3 regions of the Geobacillus zalihae genome follow, and region 3 is predicted to be linked to each of the others. Evidence: predicted binding sites of a transcription regulator. Region 3 holds the regulator's gene; each other region holds the start of a gene.
What was found. The regulator Rex, encoded in region 3, represses fermentation and respiration genes when NADH is low (regulators of the CRP and FNR family bind a similar motif). The targets are predictions, from matches to a motif close to TTGTGAAATATTTCACAA.
Positions count from the first base shown of each region.

Region 1: nsrR (nitric oxide-sensing transcriptional repressor NsrR) is a predicted target of Rex. The motif match lies at 3,664-3,681, and genes of this name have one in related genera.
Region 2: QWV57_RS02860 (cytochrome ubiquinol oxidase subunit I) is a predicted target of Rex. The motif match lies at 1,063-1,080, and genes of this name have one in related genera.

Region 1 covers NZ_CP129217.1:1,701,572-1,706,696, forward strand. The annotation lists gene QWV57_RS08670 (ATP-binding protein) at 1-596, opposite strand, end outside; gene QWV57_RS08675 (replication termination protein) at 723-1,097, opposite strand; gene purU (formyltetrahydrofolate deformylase) at 1,211-2,113, opposite strand; gene hmpA (NO-inducible flavohemoprotein) at 2,339-3,574, opposite strand; gene nsrR (nitric oxide-sensing transcriptional repressor NsrR) at 3,747-4,190, shown strand; gene speE (polyamine aminopropyltransferase) at 4,518-5,125, shown strand, end outside.
Region 2 covers NZ_CP129217.1:549,210-554,334, reverse strand. The annotation lists gene QWV57_RS02860 (cytochrome ubiquinol oxidase subunit I) at 1-844, opposite strand, end outside; gene QWV57_RS02855 (SpoVR family protein) at 1,128-2,549, opposite strand; gene QWV57_RS02850 (DedA family protein) at 2,698-3,303, shown strand; gene QWV57_RS02845 (hypothetical protein) at 3,333-3,581, opposite strand; gene QWV57_RS02840 (YhdB family protein) at 3,762-4,019, shown strand; gene QWV57_RS02835 (phospho-sugar mutase) at 4,067-5,125, opposite strand, start outside.
Region 3 covers NZ_CP129217.1:252,568-257,692, forward strand. The annotation lists gene tsaD (tRNA (adenosine(37)-N6)-threonylcarbamoyltransferase complex transferase subunit TsaD) at 1-425, shown strand, start outside; gene QWV57_RS01385 (ABC-F family ATP-binding cassette domain-containing protein) at 747-2,672, opposite strand; gene moaC (cyclic pyranopterin monophosphate synthase MoaC) at 2,769-3,257, shown strand; gene QWV57_RS01395 (redox-sensing transcriptional repressor Rex) at 3,273-3,914, shown strand; gene tatA (twin-arginine translocase TatA/TatE family subunit) at 3,932-4,084, shown strand; gene tatC (twin-arginine translocase subunit TatC) at 4,105-4,848, shown strand; gene QWV57_RS01410 (YdiK family protein) at 5,030-5,125, opposite strand, start outside.

The DNA of each region.
Region 1 (5,125 bases), 1.4 Mb from region 3:
TGCACATACGGGACATTGATGACGACAAACCGGTTTTTGAGCGCCTCATTGAGCGGTACGGTGCCAATATAGCCTTCATTGATCGCGGCGATGACGCCAAATGTCGGTTTCGCCTGTACGACATCGCCAGTCAGCGGATTGGTGAGCCGCCGCCGGTAGTCAAGGACGCTGTTTAAAATCGGCAGCGTTTCCGGTTTCGCCATATTAATTTCGTCAATGTATAGCAAATGCCCTTTTGTCATCGCCTGGATGACGGGTCCGGGCACGTACTCGATCACCGCCTGGCTGTTTTGGTGCACGATCGTCTTAAAACCGAGCAATGCTTCGGCGTCTAAGTCCACGGAACAGTTGATGCTGTGCATCGGTTGACCAAACAAAGCGGACAACGTTTCAGCAAGCCGCGTTTTTCCCGATCCGGTCGGGCCTTTTAAGAGCACGTTTTTCCCAAGCGCGAGCGCAATGGCGGCATCGTGCACGATCGCCTCATCTGCCGCCTTGTACCCGCCCGCTCCAATCAACGCGCGATCCGGATCGCGGCGGAACAGTTCTTTTCGCTTTTCCATTTCTTTCGTGACCGTCAACGGCCATGTTCCCATCTTCTGACTTCCTCTCTGTGTCGATCTTCCCCTCTCATTCTACTAGATCGCCCGGCGGGACGCAAAACAAAAGAACTAGACCATAAATATATTATGTAAATATAACAAAGAAAAAACGAGGCGCTCTCAACCGAAGTTGTCCTCAATCGCCTTGCGAATGAGCGCCGCGCACCGATCAAGCTCCGCCTTGAGCTGGCGTTTGTACAGCTTCGCCTTTTCCTGTCCGCCCTCGGCGAACCGATAGTAGACGACTTCTTGGTACTTCATTCCCTCTTTTTTCTGTTTCACTTGTTTTAAAATGCCGTCTTCGATCAAATCGTGCAGCGCCTTATACACTTCGGAGTGGTTCGGCCGGTAGCCGAACGGCTTGAACTCTTGGCGCAATACATCAAGCAGCTTCAGCCCGTAGAGCCGCTCCTGTTCGGTGAGCGTAATCAAATACAATTTTAAAAACGCACGTTGTTTTAACAGAAAACCGCTGGGCGTCCGTTTTTCTCCCATAGGCAGGCTTTTTCCCTCCTTCCCTACGGATGAAATTTCGCTCTTTGGGCGGCGAAATCCTGCTTGTCTTCATTATACCATGCGGGAAAGGAAAAATCCTCTCCCGCTTGGTTTCAATAAAACACGATCGTTTTGTTTCCGTGGATGATGACCCGGTCTTCCAAATGCCACCGAAGCGCCCGGGCGAGCACCGTTTTTTCAATCAGTCGGCCGATCCGCTTTAAGTCGTCCGGATGGTGGCGGTGATCCACGCGGGCGACGTCCTGCTCAATGATCGGCCCTTCATCCAAATCGTCGGTGACGTAGTGCGATGTGGCGCCGATCAATTTGACGCCGCGCTCATACGCCCGCTCATACGGACGCGCGCCGATAAAGGCGGGCAAAAATGAGTGGTGGATGTTGATGATCCGTCCCGGGAATTCAGCGACAAACGCCGGCGACAAAATTTGCATGTAGCGGGCAAGCACGATGGTGTCGATCTGATAGTCACGAAGCAGACGGATTTGTTCGGCTTCGGCGTCCGCTTTCGTTTCTTTCGTCACCGGAATATGCACATACGGGATGCCAAACGACTCGACCGTCTCGCGCAAGTCGGGGTGGTTGCTGATGACAAGGGCGATGTCGGCGATCAGCTCTCCCGCCTGCCATTGCCAAAGAAGTTCAAGCAGACAATGCTCGGCTTTGGAGACAAAAATCGCGATTCGCCGAATATCGTTGTGCAGCCGAAGCTGCCAACGCATCTGAAATTCAGCAGCGATCGGGGCGAACGCCGCTTCGATCTCTTCTTTTCGCTCGGCGATGTTCGGACAGTCGAACTCCAAGCGGAGAAAAAACGTCCCTCCCTCAGGGTCAGTCGAGTATTGGCTCGATTCAACGATATTCGCCCCTTGTTCGTACAGAAACGACGTCACCGCCGCGACGATGCCCGGGCGATCTGGGCAGGAAATAAGGATTCGAGCGCGTTGCTCGTAACCTTGCAAAAATGATTGCCAGCGATGTTGGCGAAATGTCGTCATGCGTTGTCTCTCCCTTTTCTTGCTTTTCCTTGCCATTCATCATACAAAAAATTCATGAACTTGCCAACAGGGAAGATAACAAAAGGAGGGTGTCCCAAAAGGATCGGGACACCCTTTCTTATTACCGTATATAGGTATAAAACAATTATTAAGGAACAATATGTTGTGTTTTGTTAAGGAAAATGACCCTTTTGGGTCAGCCCCCTGGCAAGCGAAAAACCTCTCTCAGTCTTTCGTCAAATCGCCGGCCGGGCCGAAAAATTCGTAATGGATGTGCTCCTCTGGCACACCCCATTGTTTTAGAGCGCGATAGACGGTTTTTATAAACGGCACCGGGCCGCAGAAATAAAAGTCTGCGTCTTTCGTCGGGATCACGGATTGCATCCATGCAAGGTCAATCCGCCCTTCTTTTCCAAAATATGGATGGCGGCGGTCCTCGTCGGATGGCGACTCATAACAAATATGATAAGAAAATGACGGGCGTTCCGCCAACATCCGAAGCTCCTCGTCAAACGCGTGCACGCGGCCATTCAAAGCAGCATGCAAAAACGCCGCTGGGCGGGTCGGTTGGCGGATGGCCAACGTATGCGCCATGCTCAAAAGCGGAGTGATGCCGACGCCGCCGCTGATGAACACAACCGGCGTCGTTTTGGACAAATCAAGCGTAAAATCGCCGGCTGGAGCGCTAAGCTCGAGCACGTCGCCCTCTTGGACATGATCATGCAAATAGTTGGAAACAATGCCGGCCGGCTTGTCCGCTGTAGCTGCTTCCCGTTTGACGCTGATGCGGTAATACCCTTTTCCAGGTGCATCCGATAAGCTGTATTGGCGAATATGCGTATACGTCTCGCCCGGAATCGACAGTTTGACGCTCACGTATTGACCCGGCAAATAATCACTGATGGCCTTGCCGTCTTCCGGCTCCAAATAAAACGAAGTAATGACGCCGCTTTCTTTCACCTTTTTCACGACGACAAATCGGCGAAAGTCACGCCAGCCTCCGTGTTTGGCCGCTGCCTCATCGTAGAGCTCTTTTTCCACTTGAATGAAAACGGACGCAATGGCTTCATATGCTTCCGCCCAAGCCGTGATCACTTCGTCGGTGGCGGCGTCGCCGAGCACGTCTTTGATCGCCAGCAACAAATGCTTTCCGACGATCGGGTATTGTTCTGGTTTGATTCCTAAGCTGCGGTGTTTATGGCCGATTTGCCGCACAACCGGCAAAATCGCATCAAGCTGGTCGATATAGCGCGCTGCCGCATACACGGCTGCGGCCAAGGCGCGTTGCTGCCGCCCTTGCTTTTGGTTGGCGTGGTTGAAAATATGGAGCAGTTCCGGATGATTGGAAAACATGAGTTCATAAAACCGCTTCGTAATTTGTTCGCCATGTGTTTCCAAGACAGGCACCGTTGATTTCACAATTTCAATCGTTTTTGGATGCAATTTCGTTGTCGTTGTCATGATTTCATCCCCTTGTAAAACATGTATTTTTAATACATCTTTTATTCAACCATGAGCACTGCGAAAAAAGCAATATTTCAAATACATCTTTAATAAATTGTTCACAATTCTCCGTTCGAATCAGGTGTGGTACAATGGGATCAAGAATGTCGCTTAAAGGTTGTGAATCACGATGCAGTTGACGAACTATACGGAATACGCCTTGCGCGTCCTCTTGTTTTTAGGCGCGCTTGATGAAGAAGAAAAAACAAACATCAAAGACATTGCCGCTGCCTTTTCCATTTCAGAGCATCATTTAAGCAAAATCGTCTATGAGCTTGGCAAACTCGGCTACATTGAAACGATCCGTGGGCGCAACGGTGGAATCCGCCTTGCGAAACGCCCCGCGGAGATTGTCATCGGCGCGGTTGTTCGCGAAACGGAGGAAAACTTGTCGCTTGTCGAGTGTTTTGCCGCCCACGGCAATGAGTGCGTCTTAACGCCGGTATGTCGGCTTCGCTTCGCACTTCACGAGGCGTTAGAGGCGTTTTTGCGTGTGCTGGATGCGTATACGCTCGCCGACTTGCTTGAAGACCGAGCGTCGCTTCGTTCTTTATTGAAAGAGCGGCGCGGTTGAGGAAACTTTCTGGCTATAAGCTGGAGAGTTTTTTGGCGTTTGGCAGGCACACGATCACTAAGCATCGCTCTACGGAAGGAAGACGCGGGATGATGCGAAACCGATGGCGGCCTTTGCGGCGATTGGCACCTTGGCGCTCGGCCTTTGCGCGGGATGTGGCGGCAAGAACGATCATCAGTTGGAAAAACGAAACCAGTCGTCAAACATGGGCGGCGGGATGAATACGTCCGGCACCGGCCGATCACATCCCCTTTGTTTGCCACAAGACGAAGAATATATTAAGATTAGAAAGGTGTGAAAACATCTGCATGACTAAAGGAGGTCACAATGAAACACGAAGGAAACGCTTTGCCACCTTACTTGCATATGGACAATGGAGAGCTTTGGCTCACCGAAGATGATCGCGACAACTTAAAAATCAGCTATCGAATCAAAGAGGTGATTTTTGCCGAGCCGTCCGAGTACCAGCATGTGATGATTTTGGATTCGTACGATTTTGGCCGCATGCTCGTACTCGATGGCGTCGTGCAAACGACCTCGATTGACGGCCATATTTATAACGAAATGATTTCGCACGTGCCGCTGCAGTTTCATCCGGAAGCGAAGCGGGTGCTCATCATCGGCGGCGGCGACTGCGGCGCAGCTCGTGAGACGGCGAAATACGCTCATCTTGAAGCCATCGACATGGTGGAAATCGACGAAAAAGTCGTCCGGGCGTGCAAAGAGCATTTGCCAGCCGTCTCCGGCAACTTATCGGATCCGCGCGTGCGGTTTGTTTATGATGATGGCGTCAAGTTTGTGCAAGGGAAGGAAAGCGTCTACGACGTCATTATGATCGACTCGTCCGACCCAGTCGGCCCGGCGGAAGCCTTGTTTTCACCGGAGTTTTACGCCAACGTCCATCGCGCGTTGAAAGCGGATGGGCTGATGGTCTG
Region 2 (5,125 bases), 300 kb from region 3:
ACTTCACTTCCCCATCCTCCGTCAGCGTGCCAAATAACAAGAGCGGCGCGTGGGAGCTCGTTTCAAAATGCCATTCGGCCGCCGCCAGCTTTTCCGGCTGGTATTCGGTCAAAAACTTGCCTGACAAGTCGCCGACAAGAGCGCTCGCTACGGAAAAAATGAGCGCCGTTTTCATCGTCAAATGAAGCGCCTTGCGATGGTACACGTGTCGGTTGCCCTTCCATAAATGCCACGCCGCGATCGAAGCGAGCACGAACGCCGACGTCATATACGCCGTCGCCAGCACGTGGGCGACTTTTGTCGGCATGGCCGGATTGAACATTGCGGCGATCGGGTCGATGTTGATAAGCTCGCCGTTTTTCAACTCAAACCCTTGCGGCGTGTTCATAAAGGCGTTCACCATCGTAATAAACATGGCCGAAGCCGAAGAGCCGATCGCCACCGGAATGAGCAACAGCAAATGTTTTTTCTGGTTTTCAAACCGGTCCCATGTATACAGATAAATGCCGAGAAAAATGGCTTCAAAAAAGAAGGCGAACGTCTCCATAAACAGCGGCAAGCTGATCACTTGGCCAGCCAGCTGCATAAAGTTCGGCCATAAAAGCGACAGCTGCAAGCCGATCGCCGTTCCGGTCACAACCCCGACCGCCACCGTGATGACAAAGCCGCGCGTCCAACGACGGGCAAGCAAAATATAATGCATATCATGTTTCCGAATCCCAATCCACTGGGCAATGGCGATCATAAGCGGAATCCCAACGCCGATCGTGGCGTAAATGATGTGAAACGTCAGCGTCAACTCTGTCAGCACGCGGCTGAGCCACACTGAATCATACTCGCGCATATTTCATCCCCCCTGTGAAAACAGCCGTCCCATCAACGAAACGAACACGGCGGCCGCCGCCAAAAAACTAATCCATATGAGCCACGTTTCTTGCCGTTTCCACACGTTCATTCCCCTCCGTAAAGTCCTACATGACATAATTGTGATAAACATCACAAACCAGTTGTGTTTATTATCCCATAAACTTCCCGCTCTTATCCATCGCAAATTCGAATAATTTGTGACATTTTTCACATATCTGCCGTGACAAACAAAAAAAGCAGGATGCCCCTGCCGTTCGTGATCACAAATACTTCCGATGCACCGTCTTCCCGTCATACGTAAACAACATCGGCTTCTCTTCAACAACCGTCTCCATATGGACCGGACGGCCCCACAACTGATAAATGTAGGGCAATACTTTTTCCAAATACTTCAGATCGAGTTCGATCCCTTCATACCAATGTTTTAAATACAGCTCCCCATTGCGCATGTAGTCGCCGTCATTGACCGTGATATACGGAAACCCGCCGTTGACCCGCATGCTGACGAGTTGGTCGCGGATATGCTCCCAGTTTTTGTCGACGATTTTATATTCTTTTCCCTGTTTTTGGAACAAATACATATCTTCGCGCATGACGAGCTCTTTCGTCAAATAGTTGCGCAAAAACGAAATGTCGGATTCCAGTTCGCGCACTTCAAAAATTTTCGCCCTCCCCGACCCCGGCTTGACGCCGTATTTTTTCATCTCCTCAGTCGGGTTGTTCCACCGCTCTTCAATGTCTTCAAAAATTTTCAGTCCTAAATAATACGGATTGATGCCGGTGCGCGACGGTTGCACGACGTTGGCGTTCAGTTTCGCAAATTCAATCGCCTCATCGCTCGTCAAATCCATCTCGCGCAAAATGCGCTGATGCCAATACGTCGCCCAGCCTTCGTTCATGATTTTCGTCTCCAGCTGCGGCCAAAAATAAAGCATTTCCTCGCGCATCATCGTTAAAATGTCGCGTTGCCAATCCTCCAGTTCGCGGCTGTATTCTTCAATGAACAATAGCACATCTTTTTCCGGTTGCGGAGGAAACTTGCGCCGTTTTTTTCGCGGCGGCGTTTTCAGTTTGTTCCGCTCGTCAAGCGACCATAAATCGTCGTACGGCGTCGATGTTTTCGGAGGCTCCTCCTCTTCGTACACTTCCGTATCTTCCCACGTCCATGACAGCTTCGGCCGCAGGAGCGAGGGATCGATATGCTCCTGAATGGCCAAGACGGCATCCAAAAATTTTTCCACTTCCAATTTTCCGTATTGATGTTCATAATGCTTGATCCGCTCCGCTGTCGCCGCCATGCTTTCCACCATATCGCGCTTCGTGTTGCTGAAGCGGACGTTGTTTTTGAAAAAGTCGCTGTGAGCCAACACATGGGCGACGATCAGCTTATTTTGGATGAGCGTATTCGTATCGAGCAAAAACGCGTAGCAAGGGTCCGAATTGATGACGAGCTCGTAAATTTTGCTTAACCCTAAATCATAATGAAGCTTCATTTTGTAAAACTGTTTCCCAAAGCTCCAATGGGAAAATCGCGTCGGCATTCCGTAGGCGCCAAACGTATAAAGAATGTCCGCCGGACAAATTTCATAACGCATCGGATAAAAATCAAGGCCAAATCCTTCCGCAATTTCGGTAATTTCGGCAATGGCCCGTTCCAGCTCTTTCAGCTCGCCCTTCCGCATCCATCTCCCCCCTTTTTCCTCTTATCACAATGTATGAGGGAAAAGAAATTTTGATACGTTGAATCATTGCCCATGCTTTCCATTTCTGCCTGCCGTCCGTTATAATTTGTGTTGTACACGACATATTTCCATAAAGCGTGGTGATCGTTTGCATCAATATTGGCATCATTTCATTGAACATTTTGGCTACATCGGCATTATGGTTGCGCTGATGCTCGGCATCGTCGGGCTGCCGATCCCCGACGAGCTGCTGTTGACATATGCCGGTTACCGCGTTTCAACGGGGGCGTTTTCGTATCCGCTCGCTTTTCTTTCCTGCTGGCTTGGAGCCATCATTGGCATCTCGCTCAGCTATATGCTCGGGATTACGCTCGGGCTGCCGTTTTTGCATAAATTTGGTCCGAAGCTTCATCTTACGGAGAAGCGGCTCGAGCAAACGAAAGCGCTTTTTTCGAAGCTCGGCCCAGCGGTATTGTTCATTTGCTATTTCATCCCCGGCGTTCGGCATCTCGCCGCCTTTTGGGCCGGCATGAACGCCTACCGTTGGAGAAAGTTTGCTTTGTTCGCCTACAGCGGGGCGATGGTGTGGGTCGCTGTCTTTTTGACGATCGGCGCCTATTTTGAAAGCCGCTGGATGGCCGTCAAGCAGTACATCCATGCCTACCGTCCATTCTTATTTCCAGTCTTTTTGGTCGCTCTTGGTTTCGCCATCTTCTATTGGTACATCCAGCAAAAGCGAAAAACACCGGGCTAATCTCCGGTGTTTTTCATTCTCTATGCGCGCTATACGTTCTCGCGCGGGCCGCGATGGTACGTTTCCGTCAGCAGACCCATAAACAGGCCGAATCCGAACATAAACATCGAGGCCCCGATAATGCTGAGACTGATGATCGTCAAGAAATAGTCTTTGTTGTAAGCGCTTGCGATAAAACTAAGCAAAAACAGTACAACTCCGACAATCAATCCCACTGACGCCATCCATTTGCACATGTTGATGATTTCTTGCCCTTCGTGCCGTTTGTTCATTCTCATCATCCCCTTATTTTGAGGATACTATCCTTGTCACAAAATTGCAACATTTATTTTTCCTTTTTCGTTTTCATTTCGGTTATAATTTATATTTTGCCTTCTGTCGCAACATTTACAGGGCAACAAAACGCCCCGCCGTCATACACTAACAATGACTCCTTCTTGATAAAGGAGGCATGCCGCTTGAACACCGTCGACTATGATAAGGCGCTCTATTACACGCATCGCTCCGAATGGGACAATTTGCTCATTTTAATGGTGCGTACGCCTGATGATATTCTGTCGAAAAAAATTGAAAAGTTTCTCCACGCTTATAATTTTGAACATGACTACTCCGTCATCCAGGAGCGGTTGCACGCCTTGCTTCGCTATATTGACCATGCGCTTGAAGTGAGCGAACAAAAAATGGGAGTCGAGCAGTACGCGCAGTTTTACTCGTAAAACGAACGGGGAATTGGCCGATGCCAATTCCCCGCAGATTGTGCTGATCATTGCGCATAAGAAGGCGAAACGGTGCTAAGCACATCCTTTACGCGTTGCATGACGGCTTCTGTTAAGCGCGCTAGTCTTTCTTCGCTGTCCCCCAGCGACGTCCCTTTGACGCCGAAGTACGCCTTCATTTTCGGCTCCGTCCCTGATGGACGCAGACAAAACCACGAGCCATCCTCCAAGATATACTTGAGCACATTGGATGTCGGCAAATTAATGGCCGTTTTTTCGCCGGTCAACGTGTTCGTCCGCTCTTTCGTTTTGTAATCCTCAATCACCGTCACCTTTTTCCCCGCGGCCTCCACCGGCGGCTGTTGGCGGAACGACGCTAAAATCGCGGCAATCGCCTCTGCTCCTTCTTTGCCTTTCAGCGTGAGCGATCGTTGTCCCTCGCGGTAATAGCCGTACTGGTCAAACAATTGCAAGAGCGCCTCATACAACGATAGCCCTTGCTTTTTATAAAACGCACACACTTCCGCCGCGAGGACAGCCGCCTGCACGGCATCTTTGTCACGGACAAAATCGCCGATCAAATACCCATAGCTTTCCTCATATCCGAACTGGAACACATATTGCCCTGTTTGCTCGTATTCCTTTATTTTTTCACCGATGAATTTGAAACCGGTCAACGTATCCACCGTCTCAAGACCAAACGATTGGGCGATCGCCCGACCCAATTCAGACGTCACGATCGTTTTTAAGACAACACCATTTTCCGGCAGAGTGCCTTGAGCTTTTCGTTGCGACAGCAAATAGTGGAGCAACAAGCCGCCGGTTTGATTGCCGGTCAGCACGACATAGTTTCCCTTGTCATTTTTCACCGCCACGCCCAGCCGGTCGGCATCCGGGTCGGTGGCGATCAACAGATCAGCGTTCACTTGCTTGCCCAACTCCATCGCCATGGCGAAGGCCGCGTGTTCTTCCGGATTGGGCGAGGCGACCGTCGAGAAATTCGGATCCGGCAACTCCTGCTCTTTGACGACAAAGACGTTTTGGTAGCCGAGCTCAGCGAGCGCGCGGCGCACCGGTTTGTTTGACGTGCCGTGAAGCGGCGTAAA
Region 3 (5,125 bases):
TTGATTTGCCGCGAGCGTGGCTTGAGGAAGGTTCGTATGATTTCAGCTTCAGCGGCTTAAAATCGGCGGTTCTCAATGCGCTCCACAACGCGAAGCAGCGCGGCGAGGAGATCGATCCGAGACAGATGGCCGCGAGCTTTCAGGCCAGCGTCGTCGATGTGCTGGTGACGAAAACGGTGCAGGCCGCCAAAGAATACCGCGTACGGCAAGTGCTGCTCGCCGGGGGGGTGGCGGCCAACCGCGGGCTGCGGGCTGCACTGCAGGATAAAATGAAAGAGCTCCCCGATGTGGAGCTTGTCATCCCGCCGTTATCGCTATGCACCGATAATGCTGCGATGATTGCCGTTGCGGGAACAGTGTTATATCAACAAGGAAAGCGGGCTGATTTGGCGCTCAACGCCAATCCAAGCTTGCCGCTTGTCTAGGCAGTTGGCTGAAACGCGAAAGACACCGAAGGGCGATCCGTTTGCGGCAGGCAAACGGATCGTCCTTTTTGTTTTCATGTGAAAAAAGTTTGTGTATATTTTTATCCACAAATCTGTGGACAATGTGGAAAAAGCGGTAAAACATGATCAACATAAGAAAAACAATACACAGCGATTTTTGTGCAAAAGGAAGATGTTTTTTGTGGATAATGTGGAAAAGTTGGTGAATAACTTATATTCCATGGTGGAAATTGTGGATTCTTTTGTGGATAATGTGACTAACTAAAGAACAACCCGCCGAAACTAGAGGCGGGTTGTCGGTTATAGTGAAGTATAAAGCTGTTCCCATTCGGCCAATAACGTTTCGACTCGCTGCTTCCGCTCGTCGTTTTCTTGCGTCAATCGTTGCATCGTCTCATAGTCGCCGTAAACGGATGGATCACAAAGTTTTTGCTCGATCTCAGCGATTTGTGCTTCAAGCGCTGCAATCTCGGCTTCGATTTCATCCAAGCGGCGTTGGCGCTGGCGCCGTCGTTTTTTTTCCTCTTTTTCTTGCTCGTATGTCGTTTTGGCAGAATCACTTGCCGTTTCTGTCGGGCGGACGTTCAGGAGCGCCAATTCGCGCATTTCTTCTTTTTTGGCGATGTAGTAATCATAGTCGCCTAAGTATTCCGTTAGGCCTCCGCTGGAAAGTTCAAACACCTTTGTTGCGATTCGGTTGATGAAATAGCGGTCGTGGGAAACGAACAAAATCGTTCCCGGGTAGTCGATGAGCGCTTGCTCGAGCACTTCTTTGCTGTCAAGGTCGAGATGGTTTGTCGGTTCGTCCAAAAGAAGGACATTTGCTTTTTGCAGCATCAGCTTGGCGAGCGAAAGGCGTGCTTTCTCCCCGCCGCTTAAAGCGGAGACCGGTTTTAAAACGTCATCGCCGGAAAACAGGAAGTTGCCGAGCACGGTGCGAATTTCTTTTTCCGTCTTTTCGGGGTAGGCGTCCCACAGCTCGTCAAGCACCCGTTTGTTCGATGACAAATCAGCTTGGTCTTGATCGTAATAGCCGATTTGGACGTTTGCGCCGTAGCGGAGCTCTCCTGTTTGGATAGGGAGTTTTCGGGCGATCGCCTTCAGCAATGTCGACTTGCCGATGCCGTTCGGCCCGACTAGGGCGACGCTTTCGCCGCGCGTGATGCGGAAGCTGATTTGGCGGATGATGGGTGCACCGTCGTCATAGCCAACGGCTATGTCTTCAGCGGTGAGCACTTCATAGCCGCTCGGTCGATCGATCGAGAACGAAAAGGAGGCTGATTTTTCATCGCCGACAGGCCGTTCGAGCCGTTCTATTTTTTCCAGTTGCTTTCGCCGGCTTTGCGCCCGTTTGGCCGTCGAGGCACGTGCGATGTTGCGCTGGATGAAGTCTTGGAGTCGGGCGATTTCTTCTTGCTGTTTCTCGTACCGTCTTAACTCTTGTTCGTATTGCTCGGCCCGCAACTCCAAATAGCGGCTGTAGTTGCCGGCATAGTGTTTGAGCGTGGCATTCGACAGTTCGTATACGTCGGTGACGATTTTGTCTAAAAAGTAGCGGTCGTGGGAAACAACCAGGACGGCACCGGGATAGGCTTGCAAGTACTGCTCCAGCCAGGCAAGCGTCTCAAGATCCAAATGGTTCGTCGGCTCGTCCAAAATCAATAAATCCGGCTTGGACAACAGCAATTTCCCAAGGGCAAGCCGCGTCCGCTGTCCGCCGCTTAACGACGAGACCGGCGTAGTTTTATAATCATATGAGGAAAACTGCAGCCCGTGCAAAACGGAGCGGATGTCGGCTTCGTATTGGTAGCCGCCTTGTTCTTTGTATTGTTCTTGCAGCTCGTCATACATTTTCAGCGTTTTTTCATAGCGAGCGGGATCGGCGAGTACGTCCGGGTCGCCGAGTTGCATGCTGAGTTCGGCGAGCTGTTTTTCGAGTCCTAGAAGCGGGGTGAATACCTCAAGCATTTCGTCCCAAATGGAACGCGGCGAGTCGAGCCCGCTGTTTTGCGCCAAATAGCCGATTTTGATATGGTTTGGTTTGATGATTTTGCCGCTGTCGAAAGAGAGTTCACCGGCGATGATTTTCAACAATGTCGATTTTCCCGCTCCGTTGCGGCCGACAAGGGCGATTCGGTCGCGGGACTGTATTTCTAGTTTTATATTCGATAAAATAAGGTCAGCGCCGAAATATTTCGTGAGCCCGTGCACTTGCAAAATGATCATGTCCGTCACCTCGCGAATAGTTTAACGCAAGTCGCGAAAACGGTCAAAGACGAATGATGAAAAATCGTGTATAGTGTATAAATGGAGGAGATTGTATTGTCATCGTTCACTCATTTCAATGAACAAGGGCGCGCGAAAATGGTTGATATTACGCACAAAGAAGATACTGTGCGAGTGGCTGTGGCGCAAACGAGCGTGACTGTCAGCCGGGAAATTTACGAAAAAATGACGAGCAATGCGATCGAGAAAGGGGATGTGCTCGCCGTCGCTCAAGTGGCGGGGGTGATGGCGGCGAAGAAGACAGCTGACCTTATTCCAATGTGTCACCCGCTTATGTTAAAGGGTGTGGACATTGCTTTTGCTTGGGAAAACGATGGAGAAGCGCATAAGCTCGTCATCACGGCAACGGTGAAAACGAAAGGGAGCACAGGAGTGGAAATGGAAGCGCTGACGGCCGCTTCGGTCTGTGCGTTGACAGTGTACGATATGTGCAAGGCGCTTGATAAAGGAATGGTCATCGGTCCGACGTATTTGGTCGAAAAAACGGGCGGGAAGTCTGGCCATTACCGACGGAAAACCGATTAGCTAGGGGATGAGATCATGAGCAACGAACAACCGAAAATTCCGCAGGCAACCGCCAAACGGCTGCCGCTTTACTATCGGTTTTTGAAAAACTTGCACGCTTCCGGCAAGCAACGCGTCTCCTCTGCCGAGTTGAGCGAGGCGGTGAAAGTCGATCCGGCGACGATCCGCCGTGATTTCTCCTATTTTGGCGCGCTTGGCAAAAAGGGATACGGGTATAATGTCAATTATTTGTTGTCGTTTTTCCGCCGGACGCTTGAAGAGGATGAGGTGACCGAAGTCGCCTTGTTTGGCGTCGGCAATTTAGGCACCGCCTTTTTAAACTATAATTTTTCGAAAAACAACAATACGAAAATCGTGATGGCGTTTGATGTCGATGAGCGGAAAGTAGGGACGACAGTCGGCGGGGTGCCGGTCTATCATCTCGATGAGTTGGAGGAGCGGCTTCACGAAAACATCCCGGTCGCCATTTTAACCGTGCCGGCCGCCGCGGCTCAAGCGCTGACCGACCGCCTTGTCGCGCAAGGAATTAAAGGCATTTTAAACTTTACTCCGGCGCGGTTGAACGTGCCGAACCATATTCGCGTCCATCATATCGATTTAGCCATTGAGCTGCAGTCGCTCGTCTATTTTTTGAAAAACTATCCATCGCCATCGTAAAAAGGAGAGAACAACACATGAAATATTTGTTGCTCGTTGCTGTGATTTTGTTGCTGTTTGGCACGAAAAAGCTGCCGGAGTTGGGGCGGTCGTTCGGCCAGTCGCTTCGCGAGTTTAAAGACGCCACAAAAGGGCTCGCTGATGACGAAGAAACGAAAACCGACCGATGACAAGGCAGGATGGGGAAACAATGAATGACAAAGAAATGTCGGTGTATGAGCATCTGGGTGAACTGCGAAAACGGCTCATCATCGTGCTCATCTTTTTTGCTGCGGCGCTTGTCGTTAGTTTCTTTTTTGTCGATGATGTCATTTTGTATTTGCAGCGAACGGCCGAGGCGAAGCATTTGACCATGAACGCCTTCCGCCTCACCGATCCGATTAAAGTGTATTTTCAGTTTGCCTTTGTCATCGCGGCTGTACTGTCGGCTCCGGTGCTGTTGTATCAAATTTGGGCGTTTGTCAGCCCCGGTCTGTATGAAAAAGAGCGGAAAGTGACGTTAAGCTATATCCCGGCGTCGATCGTTCTTTTTTTAGCAGGCGTCAGCTTCGCTTATTTCGTCTTGTTTCCGTTTGTCGTTCGATTTATGAGCCAGCTGGCTGACCAACTAGGGGTTCAACAAATGATCGGCATTAATGAATATTTTCAGTTTTTGCTTCAGCTCGTGCTGCCGTTTGGCATCGTGTTTCAGCTGCCGATCGTCGTGTTGTTTTTCACCCGCTTAGGGCTTATTACGCCGCAGCTTCTTGTTCGCATCCGCAAGTATGCGTATTTGGCGCTGCTTATTTTAGCGGCGGTCATTACGCCGCCGGATGTGCTGTCGCAAGTGATCGTCATGATTCCGCTCACCATTTTGTATGAAGGAAGCATTTGGGTGGCGCGCATCGGCTATCGGAAAGCGCAGCGAGCAGCCGAGGAGGAAGGCAATGAGTGAGGCGGGACGAAAAACATTGAGAGGAAAGCGAGCAAGGCCGGGCCAAACGAAGGGGCCGTCTCAAAAGCCGCAACACAGGACTTTGAGGCCGGCCTCTTGTTTTTTGTTTCCATTTTCACGATATGATCGCCGTCATGAGACTGATGTTCTGGTCCCTTCCCGTCCGAATCACGGGAAGGGGTCAGCGTTTTGAGGCGAAAAGAAGGCGAAGGGCGGTGCCGAAATCAAAGGCAGCGAGCGCCGCTAAAGCGATGGTGGAGACGTTCCAAACCGTTTC